2 regions of the Thalassobaculum salexigens DSM 19539 genome follow, and region 2 is predicted to be linked to the other one. Evidence: riboswitches for the same ligand, from Rfam matches in the RefSeq annotation. Region 2 holds a riboswitch; the other holds the start of a gene.
What was found. Region 2 has a riboswitch for cobalamin ahead of G578_RS0100065 (TonB-dependent receptor domain-containing protein). Riboswitches for the same ligand answer to the same signal wherever they lie in the genome.
Positions count from the first base shown of each region.

Region 1: it holds a riboswitch for cobalamin, as region 2 does, so the genes downstream of both, G578_RS0102415 (ribonucleoside-diphosphate reductase subunit alpha) here and G578_RS0100065 (TonB-dependent receptor domain-containing protein) in region 2, are expected to answer to the same signal.

Region 1 covers NZ_AUIR01000012.1:522,677-526,545, forward strand. Annotated here, with positions in the region: gene G578_RS0102405 (NAD(P)-dependent oxidoreductase) at 1-636, shown strand, start outside; gene G578_RS28925 (2Fe-2S iron-sulfur cluster-binding protein) at 768-926, opposite strand; cobalamin riboswitch at 939-1,140, shown strand; gene G578_RS0102415 (ribonucleoside-diphosphate reductase subunit alpha) at 1,232-3,184, shown strand; gene G578_RS0102420 (ribonucleotide-diphosphate reductase subunit beta) at 3,175-3,869, shown strand, end outside.
Region 2 covers NZ_AUIR01000012.1:8,464-12,332, reverse strand. Annotated here, with positions in the region: gene G578_RS0100070 (L,D-transpeptidase family protein) at 1-1,234, opposite strand, end outside; cobalamin riboswitch at 1,342-1,551, shown strand; gene G578_RS0100065 (TonB-dependent receptor domain-containing protein) at 1,674-3,614, shown strand; gene G578_RS23895 (ABC transporter substrate-binding protein) at 3,630-3,869, shown strand, end outside.

The DNA of each region.
Region 1 (3,869 bases), 510 kb from region 2:
CTCGCCGGCGGCGCGCTGAAGACCCTGGTGAACACCTGTACCGTCGGCGGGCCCTTCGTCGCCGAGGTCGAACGGCTCTGCGCCGAGCGCGGCGTGACGGTGATCGACGCGCCGATCAGCGGCGGACCGGCCGGTGCCGCCGCCGGCACCCTCGCCGTCATGGTGTCCGGCGATCCGGAGACGGTGGCCCGGCTCGACCCGGTGTTCCGCGCCTGGGGGCCCACGGTCGTGGTGGCGGGCGACACACCCGGCGCGGCCCAGACCATGAAGCTGACCAACAACATCCTGTTCGCGGTCGGCCTTGTCGCGACGTCCGAGGCCATGACCATGGCCGAGAAGGGCGGCATCGCGCCGGAGACCATGCTGCAGGTGCTGAACAACGGCACCGGCAAGAACTTCGCCACCACCAACGTGTTCCCCAACAACATCGTCCCGGGCAGCTTCGATTTCGGCGCGACGGTCGAGATCCTGATGAAGGACGTGAACCTCGCCATCGAGCAGGGCGAGTCGCTGGGCGTGCCCATGTGGGTGTGTCAGGCGGCCCGGCTGGTCATGCTGCATGGCAAGTTCCAGGGGCGGGCCGATCAGGATCTGTCTCGGATCGTGGAGATCGTGCGGGACGGGACGAAGAGCTAGTTCCCTCGCCCTTCTCTACACTCCCCGGACTTAGTTACTGTTCCGCGTGATCTGACGGAGGACCGTGCGGCCTCACGCGTGGGCCCCGGACTAAATCCGGGGAGTGAGGGAAGAGGAGTGAGTGGCCCCCCTCAGACCTCGACTTCGATCGTTCCGATGGGCTGGGTGCAGCAGGCGAGCACATGGCCCTCCTCCACCTCGTCCTCGCGGATGCCGCCGTTATGGACCATGTGGGTCTGGCCGGACGTCACATGGACCGTGCAGGTACCGCAGGAAAGCATTGACGCCATGGCGCAATCGTTACTAAATGCAGCGTTCACGGTCCCTGGATAACCAATATCTAGGGCTAAGAGGGAATTCCGGTGCAAGACCGGAGCTGCCCCCGCAACTGTAAGCGGCTAGCGGCTGTCGATGAGGGGTCACTGGTGTCCATGGGACGCTGGGAAGGCCAGACAGTCGTCCGGACCCGCGAGCCAGGAGACCTGCCGTGCGCGCATATCCGTCCCGGGCGGGGTGATCCGGAAGGCGCTTGCTGGGCTGTTGCCCGTTCCCGCAGGCCCTCCCGACTCCCCCTCCACCGACACGAGGGGTGTCCATGTCTACGCAGCTGGCCTACGACTTTGACGAAACTGGCAATTTCTCGCCCGCTCCCGCCGCGCCGAGGGCGCCGGCGACCGCCCGGCCCACGGCTCCGGCGGCTGCGGTGACACCGGCCCGGCCGGAGCCGCAGCGCGCGCCCCTGCCGCGTCCGCTGGCGAAGGCGCCCACCCCCGACGATCTGGTGCTCGACCGGGGTCGTGATTCGCTGCTGACCGAGTTCGGCAAGGCCACCCTGCGCGACCGCTATCTGATGCCGGGCGAGGACTTCCAGGCAATGTTCGCCCGGGTCTCCTGCGCCTATGCCGACGACATCGACCACGCCCAGCGGCTGTACGACGCCATGTCCCGCCTGTGGTTCATGCCGGCGACCCCGATCCTGAGCAACGGCGGCACCACCCGCGGCCTGCCGATCTCCTGCTTCCTGAACACCGTGCCGGATTCCCTCGACGGCATCGTGAACACCTGGAACGAGAATGTCTGGCTGGCGGCGAACGGCGGCGGCATCGGCACCTATTGGGGCAAGGTGCGCTCGATCGGCGAAGCGGTGAAGGGCACCGGCGAGACCTCGGGCATCATCCCCTTCATCCACGTCATGGACGGCCTGACCCTGGCGATCAGCCAGGGCTCCCTGCGGCGCGGCTCGGCGGCGGTCTATCTCGACATCCACCACCCGGAGATCGAGGAGTTCCTGGAGATCCGCAAGGCCAGCGGAGACTTCAACCGCAAGGGCCTCAACCTGCATCACGGCATCAACGTCACCGACGCCTTCATGGAGGCGGTGCGCGACGGCGCGATGTTCGACCTGAAGAGCCCGAAGGACGGCGCGGTCATGCGCCAGGTGGACGCCCGCCAGCTTTGGCAGCGCATCCTGGAAACCCGCCTGCAGACCGGCGAGCCGTACCTGCTCTACATCGACAGCGTGAACAACAACCTGCCCAAGCATCAGCGCGAGCTGGGGCTGAAAGTTTCGACGTCCAATCTCTGCAGCGAGATCACTCTGCCGACCGGTGCGGATCATTTGGGCGAGGAGCGCACCGCCGTGTGTTGCCTGTCCTCGCTGAACATCGAGACCTGGGAGCAGTGGAACGAGGAGCCGGGCTTCGTCGAGGACGTGCTGCGGATGCTCGACAACGTGCTGACCAGCTTCATCGAGAACGCCCCGGACGGCATGTCCCGGGCGCGCTACTCGGCCATGCGCGAGCGCTCGGTCGGTCTGGGCGTGATGGGCTTCCACTCCTTCCTGCAGGCTCAGGGCATCCCGTTCGAGAGCGCGCTGGCGAAGTCCTGGAACATGCGGATCTTCAAGAAGATCCGGCGCGAGGCCGATGCCGCCTCCGTGACCCTGGCCGAGGAGCGCGGCCCCTGCCCCGACGCCGCCGAGCGCGGCATGCAGAGCCGGTTCAGCCATAAGCTGGCGATCGCCCCAACCGCCTCGATCAGCATCATCTGCGGCGGTACCAGCGCCTGCATCGAGCCGATCCCGGCCAACATCTACACCCACAAGACCCTGTCCGGCGCCTTCACCGTGCGCAACCCGCACCTCAAGAAGCTGCTGGCGGCCAAGGGTGCTGACACGTCGGAGACCTGGGAGAGCATCCTGGAGCATGAGGGCTCGGTGCAGCATCTCGACTGCCTGACGGAAGACGAGAAGTCGATGTTCCGCACGGCCTTCGAGATCGATCCGCGCTGGCTGATCGATTTCGCCGCGGACCGCGCGCCGTTCATCTGCCAGAGCCAGTCGCTCAACCTGTTCCTGCCGGCCGACATCCACAAGTGGGACCTGCACATGCTGCACTGGACCGCCTGGGAGCGGGGCATCAAGAGCCTGTATTACTGCCGCTCCAAATCGGTCAGCCGGGCCGGGTTCGCCGGACAGCTCGAAGCCGTGGAGCGCCAGGCCTTCACCGTCGAGCCGACCGATTACGAGGAGTGCCTGTCATGTCAGTGAACCCCGCTGCGACCTCCCTGGTCCATCTCGACCCGCGCGAGCTGATCGGCACCGGCCGGGTCGGCCTGCTGGATTCGACCGGCACCTACGACGTCAGCCGCTACGGCTGGGCCTACGAGTTCTGGAAGCGCCAGCAGCAGACCCATTGGATGGGCGAGGAAGTGCCGCTGGGCGGCGACCTCAAGGACTGGGCCTCGCCGCGGGTGAGCGAGGCGGAGCGGGCCCTGCTGACCCAGATCTTCCGCTTCTTCACCCAGTCGGACGTGGAGGTCGGCGACAACTACCTCAAGCGCTACATCCCGATTTTCCAGCCCCTGGAAATCCAGATGATGATGGCCGCCTTCACCAACATGGAGACCGTCCATATCGACGCCTATGCCCTGCTGCTGACCACGTTGGGCATGCCGAAGGCGGAGTTCGAGGCGTTCCGCGACTACGACGCCATGCGCTCCAAGGCCGACTACATGCACACCTTCGGCGTCGGCACGGTTGGCGACGTGGCCCGCACGCTCGCGATGTTCGGCGCCTTCACCGAGGGCATGGCCCTGTTCGCCAGCTTCGCGATGCTGCTGAACTTCCCGCGACACAACAAGATGAACGGCATGGGCCAGATCGTCAGTTGGTCGGTGCGTGACGAGAGCCTGCACTGCGAGGGCATCGTGCGGCTGTTCCACGAGTGGAACCG
Region 2 (3,869 bases):
TGAACTTCACCTGACCCAGGGCGTTCTTCTCGCCCGGCGCCTGGCGCAGTCGGTAGGGGAACCGGCCCTTGGGGATGGCGGCCCAGTCGACGCTGGCCGGGTCGACCCGCGGCGCGCCGTCCTGGTAGCCCGCATAGAGCTCGTAGCCGCCAGCGGTCAGGTAGGACGGATCCTTCTTGATCTTCGGCAGCAGGTCCTGGGCCGCGATCTTCGCCGGCACGCTCCAGGTCGGGTTGAACTCCAGGTAGCGGATCGTGTCGCTGAAGATCGGCGTCTCCCGGTAGGGGCGGCCGACGATCACCCGCATGGCCAGCCGGGTCACCCCGCCGACCACATAGTCGAGCTCGAATCCGGCCATATTGACGAACACATGGTCGTCGCCGAATTCGTCCGGCATCCAGCGGAACCGTTCCATGTTGAGCACGATCTGACGGATGCGGTCCCGCACCGGCACGTTCATCGCCGCCACCGTCTTGGCGCCGATGGCGCCGTCGGCATCCAGCCCGTGGCGGCGCTGGAACTGGCGCACGGCGCTTTCCAGGGCCGGGTCGTAGAGGTCCGTCGCTCCGGAGGCCGGCGTCAGGTCGGCGGTGGAGGAGAGGCGGCGCCGCACTTCGGAAACCCGGGGATCGGTCATGCCCGGTTTCAGGGTCGGACCCTCCGGCACCGGGTGCCAGCCGCCGGAGCGGGCCAGCGCGCGGTAGTCCAGCAGCAGCCGGCGCAGGCGGCGGTAGATCGGATTGCCCGGCGCCAGATCGGCCATCGCCTTGGCGGTTTCGGGCGCGGCATGCACCGCGTCCAGCAGCGCCAGCCCGTCGACGTCGCGCGGGAACACGAACAGCTCCGGATCGACCTTCTTCGGTGCCACCCGGCCGGCCTGCAGGTCGGTCAGATAACGCAGCAGCGTCCGGCTGACCGCCTGGTCCAGGCTCTCCGGCGAGTCGGCGGCGGGAAGCGTGTAATCGGCTGGACGCAGACCCTGGCGCTCGGCCCGTTCCAGGACCCGGACGACGGCGGCACCCTTGGCGTTGAGCGTCGGGACCTCATTCTCCTCGACCCAGGCATACCCGTCCGTCCGTGTGGCGAGGAACGCTGCAACGACCGCGTCCGGCGCGAAGTCAGCCGTCGAGTCCGGCGTTGGATCCGAACTCTGGGCGAGCGCCGGCGCCGTCAGCGAAATCAGAAGGGCCAGCGCGGCGGCGAGGATGGCACGGACTGGGGTCGGGCCGGTCATTCGAAGGCTCCCGCGTTCCGGTTGTCTGAAGGGTCGATGGTTCAACGGAACCCTATGACGTTAAAGCGAAGATTGACAGGCCGACCCCTCGACCGTAGCGTCCGGCCGTCAATCGCATGTGGTGTCCCGACCCACGAGACAGGGTCGGGATGAAACGGGAAGCCGGTCAGACTCCGGCACTGCCCCCGCAACGGTAGGCGAGGTTGATCCGTCGCAGAACGCCACTGTGCCGCCATGGCATGGGAAGGCGCGGCAGGATCTGGACCCCCGGGTCCGCCCTCGCGAGTCCGGAGACCGGCCACGGCGTGAAACCTCGATATCGCGGGGCGCGATGATCGGGTTCGGCCGTGGACCCGTGTCCCGGGCCGTCCCCTTCCATCCCTTCCGTCGATGTCGCTTTGCAACGCCGCGCGGGTGTGCGTCGGACGAGGAGGATGGAATGACTTTCGAGAACCGCCTGATCACGGGCCGATCCCTGACAGGAGCAGCGCTGGTCGCCGCTCTGATGGCCGCCGGGGCGCTCCCGGGGCAGGCCCAGCAGATTGGGGGCCAACAGGTCGGGGCCCAGCAGGTGGCGGCCGGCGAGCGGGCCGCCGTGAGCACGTCGGACGAGGTGATCGTCACCGCCTCGCGCATCGCGGAGACCGCCGACGAGACCCTGGCGCCGGTCAGTGTGATCACCCGCGAGGAGATCGAGCGCCGCCAGATCCGCTCCGTGCCGGATGCCCTGCGCCGGGTACCGGGCCTGACCCTGACCAACAACGGCGGGGTGGGCAAGGCGACCTCGGTCTTCCTGCGCGGTGCCGAGAGCGACCACGTGCTGGTGCTGATCAACGGCGTGAAGGTCGGCTCGGCGACGCTCGGCACCTTCAATTTCGAGAGCCTGTCGATCGACGACGTGGAACGGATCGAGGTCGTGCGCGGCCCGCGCTCCCACCTCTACGGCTCCGAGGCGCTGGGCGGCATCATCCAGATCTTCACCCGCAAGCCGACCGAGACGACCCGCGCCCATGCCAGCGTCGGCTATGGCAGCAACGATACGATGGAAGGGACCGCCGGCTTCTCCGGCCGGGCCTCCGGTATCGGCTTTTCGGCCAGCACCAACTACATCCGCACCGACGGCATCAACTCCTGCGGCAACGGCACGACCGTTCCAGGCGGCGGCTGCTTCGCCAACCAGCCGGACAAGGACGGCTTCGAGCGGAGCTCGGTAACTGGCGCGCTCGACTACGCTTTCTCTAATGGTATCAAGATGGAAGCGACCGGTCTTTATGCGACGAGTGAGAACGAGTACGACGGCTCGACCTCCAACGAATCCGAGGCGGTGAATTATGTGCTCGGTCTGCGTGCCCTGGCCTCGCCGACCGACTTCTGGGATGTGACCGTCGCCGCCGGCCACACCGTGGACGACGCCGATAACTTCCTCGATGGAACATACGAATCGACGTTTGAAACAGAGCGCAACTCACTGTCTTTGCAGAATGATCTCTATCTTCTGGAAGATCAGGTGACGACGCTCGGCGCCGACTTCCAGCGCGATCTGGTCGGTGGCTCGACCGACTATGTGGAGGACAGCCGCGACAATACGGGCGTGTTCGCCCAGCACCGGGCCGAGTTCGGCCGCCACACCGTCCAGCTCAGCGGCCGGGTGGACGAGAACGAGCAGTTCGGCGGTCATCTGACCGGCGGTGCCGCCTATGGCTACCGGATCACCGACAACCTGCGGGCGACGGCCTCCTATGGCACCGCGTTCAAGGCGCCGTCCTTCAACGATCTGTATTATCCGGGCTTCGGCAACGAGGACCTGGAGCCGGAGCGCTCGGAGAGCGCCGAGATCGGCCTGGCGGCCAAGGTCGGCGGCTTCGAGTTGGGGGCGAACCTGTTCCACACCGAGATCGACGACCTGATCGCCTATGACAGCTCGATCTTCGCTCCGGCCAATGTCGACAAGGCGCGGATCACCGGCCTGGAGCTGACCGCCTCGGGCGAGGTGGCGGGCTTCCTGCTGTCGGCCGGCGCCACCTTCCTCGACCCGGTGAACGCGTCGGGCGGCGCCAATGACGGCAACCAGTTGCCGCGTCGGGCCGAGCAGGTCTACACCCTGTCCGTCGACCGGGAGCTGGGCGGTCTCGGCTTGGGTCTCGGTGAGTTCGCGGTCGGCGGCGACGTCCATCACGAGAGCGAGCGCTACGACAATCTGGCCAACACCACCAAGCTGGACGCCTATACCACCCTCGACCTGCGCGCGAGCTGGGAGGCGACGGAGAACTGGGGCGTGGACGTCAAGCTCTCCAACCTGTTCGACGAGGACTACAAGACGGCGGCCTATTACAACCAGCAGGGCCGGGCGTTCTTCCTGCGCCTGACCTACCGGCGCTAGGCCATGAGGCGGATGGTGCTCGCGTTGGTCGCCGGCCTGCTCTGGGCGGGTCCGGCCGCCGCGGCGCCATCCACCCCCGCCGTGGTGTCCATTGACTACTGCGCCGACCAGTATGTGCTGGCGCTGGCCGACCGGGGGCAGATCCATGGCGTGTCGCCCCGCGCCCGCCAGGCCTTCTCCTATCACCGGGAGCGGGCCGCCGACGTGCCTGTGGTCGAGCCGGTGGCCGAGGCCATCCTGCATGCCGGGCCGGAT